2 regions of the Exiguobacterium sp. Helios genome follow, and region 1 is predicted to be linked to the other one. Evidence: predicted binding sites of a transcription regulator. Region 1 holds the regulator's gene; the other holds the start of a gene.
What was found. Region 1 encodes Rex, which represses fermentation and respiration genes when NADH is low (regulators of the CRP and FNR family bind a similar motif). Its sites were predicted from a motif close to TTGTGAAATATTTCACAA; they were not measured.

Region 1 (7,502 bases):
GTGCCGGAGACTATTCACTCGCAGCCATGCTCGGGTGATCAGAGAAAGCGGGTAAAAAGATGAAGTTTGATGCACAGTCACTCAGTCCAAAAGAAAACTATAAATTGTTGATCGGGAGTATCATCCCGAGACCGATTGCCTTTGTCACGACGAAAGGAGCGGACGGAACGGTCAATGCCGCCCCGTTTTCCTTCTTCACCGTCGCTTCGAGCCATCCGCCGCAACTGTTGATTGCCGTCCAAAAGACGGATCAGGGCGAAAAAGACACCGCTAAAAATATTTTGTTGAATAAAGAGTTCGTTATCCATATCGTCAGTGAAGAGATTGTCGAAGCCGTCAATGAAACGGCAGCACCTCTTGCTTACGGGGAAAGTGAATTGAACCGGACGAATCTTACGCTGATCGACAGCGATTTGATTGATGTCCCGGCGGTCGCGGAAGCGAAAATCCGGTTTGAGCTGAAACTGTCACAACACATTGAACTGGAAACAGCTGACTTATTAATCGGCGAAGTCATCCGGTATCATGTCGCGGATGAACTCGAGGAGTCGTTCCGGATTGATGCCGACGGTTTAAAAGCAATTGCCCGTCTTGCCGGCAATGATTATGCGAAAATCGGTGATATCTTCACAATTACCCGTCCAACGAAATAAGATAAAGTCATGCCAAATAGACGAGGGAAGCAGATTCGATGTCTGCTTCCCTCGTCTATTTTTTGTTGCTTACTCCATGTTATGGCGTTTACTGTACTGGAAACCGTCGAGTAGATAAAACAGGACGGCGAGCGCCCAAATCCCGACACAGCTGATTAAAAAGGCCGCTAATGGGGAGACGGCACCGTAATACATGATGATCATCGGATCATTCAGTTCGACGAACGACTGAATCGTCAGCAACGTGCAGATCAGACCGGATAATAAACTGATGAACAGTCCGCTCCATGTCTGAATGACAAGACCGATCATACAGGAAATCAGGATAAACAACGGATAAACGGCATTAAACGCATCCGGACGAATGAAAGCCGAGACGTAGTCCGCATACATCGGAACGAAGTAGAGGACACCGGACAATAGTCCTTGGATCAGATTGATCAGATAACTTTTCGAGCGCATCAGTGGAACGACTCCCACTGTTCCATCAAATCAAGCAAGTCGACATCAATCTGATCGCGTTCTGCCGAAAGGGCGGTCGCTTTCGGAATATCATTAAAGACTTCCGGTTCGCACAACAACTGTTCGATTTCGACCGACCGGTTCTCCAACCGTTCAATTTCTTGTTCGAGCTTCTCCAGCTGTTGTTTCTTTTTGCGCGCTTCTTTTTGCGCCTCTTTATCAATCGTCTTCGTCGAAGCGACTTTGATCGCTTTCGCTTCTTCTGCTTCGAGGCGGGCGATTTCTTCCTTCTCGGCTTTTTTCTCCATATAATACGAGTAGTCACCGAGGTAATCGGTCACGCCGTCTGTACTCATCTCGATGACACGTGTCGCGACGCGGTCGATGAAGTAACGGTCGTGGGAGACGAACAGTAACGTGCCTTCGTAATCGACAAGTGCATTTTCGAGGACCATTTTCGAATCAAGATCCAGGTGGTTCGTCGGCTCATCCAGCACAAGCAGATTCGTTTTCCGTAACTTCAGCTTCGCGAGCGCCAGACGTCCGCGTTCACCGCCCGACAATTCATGGACGAGCTTGAAGACATCATCGCCGCTGAACAGGAACTGCCCGAGAACGGACCGGACTTCCTGTTCGCGCATCAACGGCCATTCGTTCCAAATTTCATCAATGACCCGATTGCGGTCGTTCAGTTCCGCCTGCTCCTGATCGTAGTAGCCAATCGAGACGCCAGTACCGAAACGATAGTCACCGAACAGCGGTTTCAGACGGCCGACAAGCACTTTCAGTAACGTCGACTTGCCGATTCCGTTTGGTCCGACAAGCGCCAGTGATTCCGCACGTTGCAGCCGGAACGTAATGTTTTTCGAGACGGCTTCTTCGTAGCCGACAGCGAGTTGATTGACCTGCAGCACATCATTGCCGCTCTGCTTTTCAATCGGGAATGACAGAACCGTACTGCGTTCGTCACCGTCCGGACGGTCGATCCGGTCGACTTTTTCGAGACGCTTGCGGACACTTTGCGCCCGTTTCGTCGTCGTCGCACGGGCGATGTTACGCTGGATGAAGTCCTGCATCTTCGCGATGTCTTCCTGCTGCTGTTCGAACTGTTTCATTTCCTGTTCGTACAGTGCCGCTTTTTGTTCGAGATACTTCGTATAGTTGCCTGTGAATTTCCGCGACACGTTCCGGGACAATTCATAGACGACGTTGACGACTTGATCGAGGAAATAGCGGTCATGGGAAACGATCAGGACAGCACCACGGTAACCGGACAGGTAGCTTTCGAGCCAGGACAACGTATCGATGTCGAGGTGATTGGTCGGCTCATCGAGAATCAACAGTTCCGGTGCCTGGAGTAACATCTTCGCCAGGGCAAGCCGGGTCCGCTGTCCACCGGAAAGCGTCTGAATCCGGCGGGAATAATCGTCCGGATAAAAACGCATCCCGTGTAAGACAGAGCGGATGTTGGCTTCGAACTGATAGCCGCCGGCTTCCGAGAAGTCGTGTTGCGCTTGATCGTACGTTTTCAGGAGACGGTCATAGGCAGTCGGATCATTTAAAATGTGCTCCATGCCCATTTCGATTTCCATCCGACGAAGCGCCCGTTCCTGATCCTGCAGATGCTCAAAGACGGTCAGCATCTCGTTCCAAATCGATTCGTTCGACTCGAGTCCGCTGTCCTGCGCGAGATAACCAATCCGGACTTCCTTGCTTTTCATGATCTCCCCCGAGTCATGTGACAGCTCCCCGGCGATGATTTTTAAAAGTGTCGATTTTCCGGCACCGTTTCGTCCGACGAGGGCAATCCGGTCCCGTTCCTGTACTTCGAGTTTAATATTGTCTAAAATCGGCTCTACGCCGAATGATTTTGAGAGTTGGTTTACTTGTAAGAGAATCATATCCATCCATCCTTCCACCCTTTAGTCTATCACGAAAAATCCTGCCGAATATAATATTTGTTACTCTATGTGAAGTGGTTTACAATCAAGGAGAGTAGAATTCTTTGCATTGATTTGGGTGCCACGTCAGAACGTGGCCGAAGGGGGAACTGCAGTATGAATGGGCCAGACACAAAAATACCACAAGCAACGGCGAAACGACTGCCGTTATATTATCGTTTTATCCAAAGTCTCTATAACTCCGGCAAGCTGCGCGTCTCGTCAGCAGAGCTCAGCGAAGCGGTCAAAGTCGACTCTGCGACGATCCGTCGTGACTTTTCCTACTTTGGGGCGTTAGGGAAAAAAGGGTACGGTTATAACGTTCAACATTTGTTAACATTTTTCCGAAAGACACTCAACCAAGACGAGGTCACGAATGTCGCCTTAATCGGGGTCGGACATCTCGGAACAGCGTTTGCAAATTATAACTTTTTAAAGAATAATAGTACTCGTATCGTCATCGCGTTTGACGCCGATGAAGACAAGGTCGGAACAACGACGCAGGACGTTCCGATTTATCACGTCTCGGATATGAAAGAACAAATCAAAGCGAACCATGTCGATGTCGCCATCTTGACGGTACCGTCGCAGTTCGCGCAGTCAGTAGCGGATGAGTTAGTTGAGTACGGTGTGACCGGCATTCTGAACTTTACACCGGCCCGGTTGAATGTCCCGGCCCACGTCCGGGTGCATCACATCGATCTGTCAATCGAGCTGCAGTCGCTCGTCTATTTCATGAAGCATTATTCGCAATCAGCTGAAGGAGTGAAATCATAATGGAAAACTTAATCCCGTTAACACTTGGTATTGGACCGGCAAGCATCGCCTTGATCGGTGTCGTCGCCCTCATTATCTTCGGACCGAAGAAATTACCGGAACTCGGCCGCGCGGCCGGTCAAACGTTAAAAGAGTTCAAGAGTGCGACACACGGCATCATGGAAGATGATAAGGATAAAAAGGACGAAATGAAAGAGAAGTGAGTGAATCATGGCGATCGATCAAGAACAGAGTGTGACATCGCACTTAGATGAACTGCGTAAGCGGATCATCTGGTCGCTCATCATCGTGGTAGTCATGTTTATCGCAGCCTTTCCGCTCGTCCGGCCGCTCGTCCGTTTCTTACAGGCCGACTTAAAGGAACTCGGAATCGGTTTAAATGCGTTTAACGTCGTTGATCCGTTGATGTTATATCTGAATCTTGCGTTCATCATCGCAATCGTCTTGGCGTCCCCGTTTTGGATGTACCAGCTTTGGGCGTTCATCCGTCCCGGTCTGCACGACCAAGAACAAAAAGCGACGTTGACGTACATTCCCGTGACGTTTTTCTTATTCCTTGCGGGTGTTTCCTTTTCTTATTTTTGGCTGTTGCCGTTTTTACTGGAAGTATCAACGGAACTCGGACAAGAGCTTGGGATTGAACAGGTCATCGGGGTCGAGAACTATTTCAGTTTCCTGATCCGGTTGACGATTCCGTTTGGTCTGTTGTTCCAGTTACCGGTCGTGACGATGTTTTTGACACGGCTCGGACTCGTAACGCCGTTCTTCATGCGGAAGAATCGGAAGTATGCGTATTTTGCGTTGTTCGTGATCGCGGCGTTGATCTCACCGCCCGACATTACGTCGCATTTGATGATTTCTGTTCCTTTGTTCATCCTCTATGAAATCAGTATCATCATCTCGGCACGGACGTATAAAAAAGTGCTGATCCTGGAGCAACAGGCTGAACTGGAACGACAAGCGGATATGATGCGTGAGCTGAACAAATAACGGAAGATTCTCCTTTGCCGGTAAGGTGAGGGAGATTTTTTTGTAAGCGGTCTAATTTTATATTGAAAAAATGAACAGCAATGGGTATACTCATTATAGAAACACACGGGGGCTTAGCTCAGCTGGGAGAGCGTTTGGCTGGCAGCCAAAAGGTCGTCGGTTCGAGCCCGATAGTCTCCATATTGCTTTACCTGCCGAAACCTTGGGAAACCAAGGTTTTTTTTGTCCTTTTTTATTCACCTGTAAGAAATAGATAAGGGAATATAAGGATTTATTCATTTTGTGATGTAATAAACAAACAAATATTTTTAAAAAGCACCAAATTTAAATTGTATATTAAGCGAAAGTTAATTAAACTAAAAATACAGAATTTTCGTTTAATACGTTTTTGCTCCACATTACATTTTTGGAAAAGAGGAAAAGGAATGAAGAAAAAGAAGATTGCTCTGATGGCGGCTGCCCTCATGACATCTTCCAGCCTAGTTCATGCTGAGGGACACGTGTCATCACAAAAAGTGGATGTACAAAAGCCACAAGCACTCTCACTGAAAAAAGCGGGTCAAGAAAAGTCATACAGTCAAAACGAAAAAGTACGGATTGTCGTCGAGCTCGATCAAAAAGCAGCGATTGAACACGCGCAGGCACAAAATAAGCGTTACAGCACGTTAAGCAACACGGAAAAAATTATTCTTAAGAATCAAATCGTCAACAAACAGAAGGAAGTCAAAGCGGCAATTGCCCAAAAAGACATTTCTGTTTCGTATAAAGAAAGCTTCACGACCGTATTGAACGGGTTCAGCGGGGAAGTCAAATATGGTGAAATCAAGGAACTGAAAAAATTAAGCGGGGTCAAAAACGTACATATCGCACACGAATATGCGCGTCCGGAAGTCGAAAAGGGCGCAACACCAAACATGTTACATAGTAAAGACATGGTCAATGCGAAGCAGACATGGCAGGACTACGGCTATAAAGGGGAAGGAACGATCGTTGCCGTCATCGATACGGGAATCGATCCGACGCACAAGGACATGGTCCTCAGTCCGGAGACGAAAGTCGATTTGACGTCGTCAAAAGTCGAAAGCTTTAAATCGTCAAAAGGTTTAAAAGGAAACTACTTCACGGAAAAAGTACCGTACGGCTATAACTATGCGGATCATGACAGCGAAATCCGTGATCTTGGGCCAGGCGCTTCGATGCACGGGATGCACGTCGCCGGTACAGTGGGTGCCAACGGCGATGAAACGAACGGTGGAATCAAAGGGGTTGCACCGGAAACACAACTCCTCGCGATGAAGGTCTTCGGCAATGATCCAGGGATGCCGTCGACATTCAGTGATATCTATATCAAAGCGATTGATGATGCGATTGCGCTAGGAGCAGACGTCATCAACATGAGTCTTGGTTCAACGGCATCCTTCGTCCAAAAAGATGATCCGGAACAAAAAGCAATCGTCAATGCGATGAACAACGGTATTTTGTGTGCAATTTCAGCCGGAAACTCGGCATTTGCCGGAAGCGGCGCCGGAAACCCGTACGCGTCGAATCCAGACGTCGGTGTCGTCGGCTCGCCGGGCTTAATCAGCGAATCGCTGCAAGTCGCGTCAGTTGAAAACACACAGCTGACACTCGAAGGAATGGCATTGACGGTCGACGGGCAGGACGCAGGTTACCTCGCTTATCAGAAACAAGACTCGCCGAATCCGATTGCGGTCTTTGATAAAGAGAAGATGGATGTCGTCTATGTTGGTGACGGCAGTGAACCGAATTATGCTGGCAAAGACGTCAAGGATAAAGTCGTCTTCGTCGTCCGGAACGGCAGCTTCAACTACGGCATGATTCAAGCGGAAGCCGAGAAACAAGGCGCGGCCGGTGTCATCGTCCGCGGACGTGTCGATCATGGCGATTACGTCAGCATGGCACTTAATAAACCTACGATTCCGCTCGTCTCGTTAAGCATTGCCGACGGAAACGAACTCGAAGCGAAAGCGAAAGACGGCAAGGCATTGACAGTGACGTTTGACGGAAAAGCAGTCTCGACACCAAACCCGGTCGCAGGCGAAATGTCTGACTTCACATCATGGGGTGTGACGCCGAACCTTGACTTCAAGCCGGAAATCACGGCACCGGGCGGGAAAATCTACTCAACACTCAACGATAACGAATATGGCGTCATGAGCGGAACATCGATGGCAGCACCACACGTCGCCGGTGGAACAGCACTCGTCATGCAGCGGATCGACAAGGACTTCAAGGTCAGTGGAGCGACACGTGTCAAACTCGCGAAGACGATTTTAATGAACACGTCACGTCCGCAGCTCGATAAAGGAAAATACAATGCGGAAGCAAAAACCGGTAACTATTATTCTCCGCGTCGTGAAGGTGCCGGACTGATGGACTTACGTGCGGCGATGAAAACACCGGTCGTCGTTACGGAAACGAAGTCGGGTGAAGGAAAAGCCGCCTTGAAACAAGTCGGCGACAAGTTCAGCTTCACGTTAGACCTGAAGAACTACAGCAATGAGAAGTTGACGTATAAACTTGCCGGAACGGTCCAATCGGATCTCGCCGTCCAAGGTCAAAATTTCCTGGAAGCCAACGGTATATTCAAAAAAGGAACAGTTGATGCGGTTGACGCCAACAAAGGCACGTTCCCGATCTCCTTCACGGTCGGCTCGAA
Region 2 (7,502 bases), 1.5 Mb from region 1:
CGTTCCGATGATAGTTGTTGCAATCCCCATCGCAAAACCATTTAATAAACGGGTTAAGGCCAAAAAAACAAATCCAAAATCCAAAATATAGAGAGCCATCGTCAGGGCAAAGAACAGTAATCCAAAGCGTAACAAGGACTGACCGTTCACTTTCGACAAAAGCATCCCTGTCACGAGACGCCCCACCAACGCACCGATGATAAAAATACCTGCGACTACCCCCGCCTGACCAGTCGTCGTACCCAATTCATTAAGTGCATACAGTGTGATGATGGAATTTAGCAACAGATACATAAAAATCAAGAAAAAGTTGATACTTGATAACATCACGAATTCTTTTGTCCATAAAGACCGTTTCTCCATCTGCTTCAAGATGAGTGCCTCCAAAAATCACGGCAACTCCAGTTAAACTTAAAACACAAAACGCTCGCCATCTTCCGGCACGATCAGTTGAGAAGAAAAGTGATGTTCATCGGCAAACGTTCTTAAATCCGTCCGAGACAATGCCCAGTGATTCACAGCTTCCATATGCACGGATAAAATCATAGCCGCTGGAGCTGCCTGATGGACAGCTAAGACGTCTTCCGCTCCCATCACCAGGGATCCACCTTCAACAAACTGGTTATCGCCCGCGTTGACGACGATGACTTTCGGTTGATGCTGCTTGATCACTTTCTCCACTTCTTCATACCAGACCGTATCGCCAGCGATGTATACTGTCTTTTCATCCTCATGTTTAAAGACGACTCCGCATACCGAACCGGCGATTTCCAAAATGGGTCCTCTGCCATGTTCACCTTTTGTTTGAATCAATTGAATCCCTTCAAAAACGGTATCTTCTTGTAACACTTCGACGTTTTGGAAGCCGCTGTTTCTGATTTCTTGGGCATCCTGTTCATTCTGAGTGAACAACGGCATGTCTTTTGATAGTACTTCTTTCGCCACGTCGTCCCAATGATCGAGGTGCAAATGTGTGACAATGACCGCATCTGCATCAATAATAGAGTCAAGTGAAACCGGCAAGTCGTTTAACGGATTTTTTTGATCTTGTCGTGCCGAATTCGGAAATGCCGGATAGGCTCCCTTATTTGCTAAAAACGGGTCAATCAAAAACGTTTTGCCGGCATAGTCCAGTTTTAACGTTGCATTGCGGATATGTTGGATGTTCATGTGTACCACTCCTTTTCGTTGTTAGGAGCCTAGTATATAATTTGAACGTCATCCCGATACAGAGCTTACTGAAGGTATTTTTGCCGTTTTACTTTACTTATGAAGGGATTTGAAATCGTGTTGGATCAAACGGACTTACAAATCATCAACGAGCTGTCACAAAACAGCCGGATCACGATGAAAGAATTGGGTCAAAAAATTCACTTAAGTGGACCCGCAACATCGGCCCGGGTCTTGAAATTAGAAGAGCAAGGCATCATCGAAGGGTATACGATTCTTCTCAACCCCGTAAAGATGGGTTATACGATTCATGCGATGATTAGTATCTATACGAAAGATACCCATCACCAGCCGTATCTCTCGTTTCTCAAAAAACATCCATTATATGTTCTGAATAATTATAAAATCAGTGGGGACAGTTGTTATCTATTGGAGTGTCGTTTTCCATCGAACAAGGAACTGGATTCGTTTTTAACTGAATTAAATGAGCATGTGAATTATCAGTTATCGATCGTGATTAACAAATGAGTAAACTTTACTTCACGATTATGAACACACGAGAGCCTTGCCTCCGTTAACCGGAAGCAAGGCTCTTTTGAATTGCCATGATGTTTTTCTCTCTATTAGATACCTTCGTAAGCGAGTTCCATGATTTGACGGAGTTCCGTCACGAGCGGCATTTTCGGATTCGCAGTCGTACATTGATCCTCAAACGCATCGACGGCCATCTTGTCGAGTTTCGCTTCAAAGTCGGCTTTTTTGATTCCTTGGGCTTTGAACGACATCTTGATGTTGAGGCGTTGTCCGAGTTCACTGACAGCTTGGATGAATGATTCGACACCTTGTTCTGTCGTCGCTGCCGGCAGACCGAGGTAACGGGCGATTTCCGCATACCGTTCATCTGCAATAAACGATTCGTATTTCGGGAAAGCGGCCAGTTTTGTTGGTTTTGTTGCATTGTAACGGATGACGTGCGGCATCAGGATCGCATTCGTCCGACCGTGTGGTGTGTGGAACTCCCCACCGATTTTGTGTGCGATCGAGTGGTTGATGCCGAGGAAGGCATTGGCAAACGCCATTCCGGCCATCGTGGACGCATTGTGGACTTTTTCGCGTGCTTCGGCGTCTGAACCGTTATCGTAAGCGCGTGGCAAGTACTCAAAAATCATCTTGATTGCTTTTAATGCCAATCCATCCGTGTAGTCGTTCGCAAGGACAGAGACGAAAGCTTCCGTCGCGTGGGTCAGGACATCCATCCCTGTATCGGCCGTGATAGAGGCAGGCACCGTCATGACGAACTCCGGATCAACAATGGCGACGTCTGGTGTCAACGCATAGTCAGCAATCGGATACTTAACGTTTTTCTCTTTATCGGTGATGACAGTGAACGGTGTGACTTCTGATCCCGTACCGGATGTCGTCGGAATGGCGACGAACTTCGCTTTATTACCGAGTTCCGGGAATTTATAGGCCCGTTTCCGGATATCCATGAATTTTTGACGGAGGTTCGAGAACGTTTCGTTTGGCTGCTCGTAGAACAACCACATCCCTTTCGCAGCATCCATCGCCGATCCGCCACCGAGGGCGATGATCAGGTCCGGTTTAAAGTCACGCATCGCCTGGGCACCGACTTGAACGGTCGTCACGGATGGATCCGGTTCGACTTGGTCAAAGATCCGGTAGCTGACGCCTGCAGGCAAGTTACGGATGACTTTGTCGGCATAACCGAACTCAACCATCGATTGGTCGGTGACGATCAATGCTCGTGAGACATTTTGAATCGATTTCAAGTATTGAACCGAGTTTTTCTCAAAGAAAATCTTTTCCGGTACTTTGAACCACTGCATGTTCACGCGTCGTCTCGCCACCTTTTTGACATTGAGTAGATGTTTCGCCGTTACGTTTTCTGAGACCGAGTTTTTCCCGTATGATCCGCAACCGAGTGTGAGTGACGGTGTCAATTCATTGTAGAGATCGCCGATTCCGCCGTGTGCTGACGGACTGTTGACGAGAATCCGGCAGGCTTTCATCCGGAGACCAAACGCTGTCATCAACTCATCATCTGTTGTGTGAATAACCGCCGTATGACCGAGTCCGCCGATTTCAAGCATCCGTTCCGCGACATGGAAGGCGTCATTCGTTGACGCAACGCTGTACGCACCGAGAACCGGACTTAGTTTTTCGTGTGATAACGGTTCTTCAGCCCCGACTTTTTCGAGTTCCGCGACGAGCATGACGGTGTTGCCCGGAACATCGATGCCGGCTTTTGCTGCAATCCATGTCGCAGGTTTTCCGACGATATCCGCATTGACGGCACATGTATCGGTTTTGATGACGAGTGCTTCGAGACGTTTTTTCTCATCCGGTGTACAGAAGTAACAACCGAGTGCTTCCATCTCTGCCCGGACTTCCGCATAAATTTCCTGGTCGACGATGACGGCTTGCTCGGACGCACAAATCATTCCGTTATCAAATGTTTTGGAGAGAACCAAATCACTGACGGCGCGTTTGATTTTAGCTGATTTTTCGATGTAACACGGTACATTACCCGGCCCGACACCAAGTGCTGGTTTACCGGTTGAGTAAGCGGATTTGACCATGCCGGCTCCGCCTGTCGCGAGGACCATCGCGATGTCGGTATGGTTCATCAAAACTTTTGTTGCTTCAAGTGACGGTTGTTCGACCCACTGGATACAATCTTTCGGTGCACCCGCTTTGACGGCCGCATCGCGTAATGTTTTCGCTGCTTCGAGGGAACAGTTTTGTGCTGATGGATGGAAGGCGAACACAATCGGGTTACGCGTCTTGATCGCGATCAACGCTTTGAACATCGTCGTTGACGTCGGATTCGTCACCGGTGTGACGCCACAGACGACACCGACCGGTTCCGCGATGTACGTGATACCGTTTTGGACGTCTTCTTCTAAAATCCCGACCGTTTTTTCATTCCGGAGACTATTGTAGATGTATTCTGTTGCGAACATGTTTTTGATCATTTTATCTTCAAAGACACCGCGTCCTGTCTCTTCAACCGCGAGACGCGCCAGTTCGACGTGACGTTCAAGACCGGCGAGCGCCATGTCCCGCACGATCGTATCGATTTTCGTTTGATCAAATGTCAGTAATTCTTGAAGTGCTGTTTGACCTTTCGCGACGATTTGATTGATTGCTTGTTCGACAGGTGAGACATCTTGTTTGATTTTTTCTTTGACAGCCATGTTAGGTTTCCTCCCTATTTTGGAACGAATCTGAGTCTGCAATTCCCTATTAGATGTTAGGAATGCCAAGCTGATTTTCAATAGTTTGTGCTTTCCTTCACAAATCAATCATACCGCCTTTTGTTACATTTGTGCATGGCTATCCTGTGAACTATTTCACATGAATGATAGCGTTTTCAAAGAAACAACCTGTTCTGACGTAAGGATTCGCTTTTTTGTACCGCTCCTGTGATAACTGTCACAGCAATCGATGAATCTGCTTGTCTGACCAATCGTTCATCGTGTACGCTAGGAATAGTTCCATCATTCATTTGTCTTAAAGGAGGAAGTTTCAATGTCAGTCGTTAATCAAATGCTTGCGTTTAATCAACAGTTCGTTGAAGAAAAACAATACGAACCATTCATCTCGGATAAGTTCCCGGATAAGAAGGTTGTGATTCTGACCTGTATGGATGCACGTTTGACGGAGCTCCTTCCCCACGCACTTGGTCTGAAAAACGGTGATGCGAAAATCATCAAAAATGCCGGAGCCGTCCTGTCCCATCCATTCGGATCTGTCATGCGGTCGATTCTCGTCGCGCTCTATGCTCTTGGAGCAGAGGAAGTCATTGTCATCGGACATCATGACTGCGGCATGAGCACGATTGACCCGGCGAAGATGATCGCCGAGATGCAGGATCGTGGCATCAATGAACAGGTTCTGCACACGCTGGATGCTTCCGGCGTCGATTTGAAGCAATGGTTACGCGGCTTCACATCGGTCGAAGAAAATGTCAGCCACTCGGTCGGACTGATCAAAAACCATCCATTGTTGCCACCGGGCACGGAAGTCCACGGACTTGTCATCGATCCGGGAACAGGTAAACTCGACCAAGTCGATTGCTGAATCACGTTTTAATGAAGAAGAAAGGTATGGCCAACCTCAATTTGACGTCGGTCATACCTTTTTTGTGTTTTTTTCTTGACAGTCAAAAGATCGGTCTGTATGATACTTTAGTATAGTACAGTGATACCAAAAGAAAGTGTGGTTTTAGTTCATGTTTAATGCAGTCATTATTGCCGTTGCTCTATTATTTCTTTTAGCCATCTTCCGGGTCCATATCGTCCTCGCGATGGTTCTCAGTGCCGTCGCCGGCGGACTGATCGGCGGTCTCGGCATCAACAAGACGATCGCGACGTTTGCTGAAGGACTTGGCGCCGGGGCCGAAATCGCCCTCAGTTATGCCTTACTCGGTGCGTTTGCTGTCGCCTTGTCGAAAACCGGACTTCCGGATGCGTTGGCACATGCTCTGATCAACCGTTCAAAAGGATCCGCTGACGCGGCGTCAGTCAAGAAGTTAAAAGGCTTTATCGTCTTTGCAATCTTGTTGCTCGCGATCAGCTCACAAAACGTCTTGCCGATTCACATCGCCTTCATCCCGATCATCATTCCACCGCTCCTCGGTCTGTTTAATGAGATGAAGATTGACCGTCGCCTGATTGCCATCGTCATGACGTTTGGTCTCGTCACACCGTACATGTTCCTGCCGGTCGGCTTCGGGGATATCTACTTGAACCAGATCCTTTTGCCGAACATTTCGAAAAACGGAATGGACACGGCTGGTGCTTCCGTCATTCAGGCAATGGCGATTCCGGCACTCGGAATGCTCGTTGGTCTGTTGATTGGTCTTTACGTTTACCGGAAACCACGGGAATACGAAATGAGGAACATCGCACCGGACGACTATGAGATTCCCGTCATCACGAAAACAAAATTGTTCCTCAGCGGACTCGTCGTCCTCGCGACACTCGCTGTCCAGCTGACGACCGAATCGATGATTTTTGCTGCGACAACAGGTCTCGTCCTGTTTCTCCTTCTTCGTCTCGTCCGCTTCAGTGAAGCAGACGATGTCATCACCCGAGGTATGCGAATGATGTCGTTCATCGGATTCGTCATGATTTCAGCGAATGGATTTTCGAACGTCATCCGGAAAACCGGTGACATCGATCCGCTCGTTGAGAATTCAAAAGCCTTGATGGGCGATTCCCAACTCGTTGCCGCTTTCGTCATGCTATTGATCGGACTGCTCGTCACAATGGGGATCGGCTCGAGTTTCTCGACGGTTCCTGTCATCGCTGCGATTTTCGTCCCGCTTTGTGTCCAGTACGGATTCAGTCTGGAAGCGACGATTGCTATCATCGGGACGGCCGGTGCCCTTGGGGACGCCGGAAGCCCGGCATCCGATTCGACGCTCGGTCCAACAAGTGGACTGAACGCTGACGGACAGCATGATCACATGCGGGAAACCGTCATCCCGACATTCCTGCACTACAATCTGCCGCTGCTCGTTTTCGGAACGATTGCCGCGATGGTGTTATAAAAAGTATGTTTTCAGGAACCAATGCCGTAATCGGTATTGGTTCTTTTTTTTGAATCATTTTGCTTCATTAAACGGGCTGTACCTTCTACTTAAAGATGCTTAGTAAATATTTGCTTCGTCAGATTAAAGATTTTTTCTTTCATTTTCCGGCTTTCTTCTCTAATATAAAGGAATGAAGTGAAGCTGAAGGAGTGTTCGATGTGTTATCTCAAGTTGTTAATAACGTTTTATTATACCTCGCTGATCTAGGGTATTTCGGTATTGCCTTAGGATTGATGATTGAGATCATTCCGAGCGAAATCGTCTTGTCTTACGGTGGATTCATGATTTCCCAAGGAACGATCGGTTGGCCGCTTGCCGTTGTTGCTGCTGTCATCGGCGGTTTGTTTTCGCAATTATTTTTATACTGGTTTGCCCGTTACGGCGGTCGACCATTGATTTTAAAATACGGAAAGTACCTGCTGATTACGGAACACCATCTCGATCTCGCAGAACGCTGGTTCCTGAAATACGGACAAGGCGTCATTTTCGGAGCCCGCTTCATTCCAGTCGTCCGTCATGCGATTTCGATTCCAGCCGGTCTTGCAAAAATGGATCAGACGAAATTCTCATTCTACACTGTCCTCGCCATCATTCCCTGGTCGATTCTTTTCCTCTACCTCGGTGAGACGCTCGGAACGAACTGGCGCTCGATTAAAGAAGTGGCCGCACCTTATACGAACGGTGTCCTGATTGCTGCTGTCGTTATGATTCT

Region 2: adhE (bifunctional acetaldehyde-CoA/alcohol dehydrogenase) is a predicted target of Rex. The motif match lies at 4,533-4,550, and genes of this name have one in related genera.

Annotation. Positions count from the first base shown of each region.
Region 1 covers NZ_CP053557.1:3,028,203-3,035,704, reverse strand. The annotation lists gene HNY42_RS15650 (DoxX family protein) at 1-38, shown strand, start outside; gene HNY42_RS15645 (flavin reductase family protein) at 60-653, shown strand; gene HNY42_RS15640 (hypothetical protein) at 723-1,115, opposite strand; gene HNY42_RS15635 (ABC-F family ATP-binding cassette domain-containing protein) at 1,115-3,016, opposite strand; gene HNY42_RS15630 (redox-sensing transcriptional repressor Rex) at 3,173-3,832, shown strand; gene HNY42_RS15625 (twin-arginine translocase TatA/TatE family subunit) at 3,832-4,035, shown strand; gene tatC (twin-arginine translocase subunit TatC) at 4,043-4,822, shown strand; tRNA gene HNY42_RS15615 (tRNA-Ala) at 4,930-5,002, shown strand; gene HNY42_RS15610 (S8 family serine peptidase) at 5,248-7,502, shown strand, end outside.
Region 2 covers NZ_CP053557.1:1,518,449-1,525,950, reverse strand. The annotation lists gene HNY42_RS07815 (MFS transporter) at 1-363, opposite strand, end outside; gene HNY42_RS07810 (MBL fold metallo-hydrolase) at 412-1,170, opposite strand; gene HNY42_RS07805 (Lrp/AsnC family transcriptional regulator) at 1,288-1,698, shown strand; gene adhE (bifunctional acetaldehyde-CoA/alcohol dehydrogenase) at 1,794-4,388, opposite strand; gene HNY42_RS07795 (beta-class carbonic anhydrase) at 4,723-5,274, shown strand; gene HNY42_RS07790 (Na+/H+ antiporter family protein) at 5,426-6,748, shown strand; gene HNY42_RS07785 (undecaprenyl phosphate transporter UptA) at 6,949-7,502, shown strand, end outside.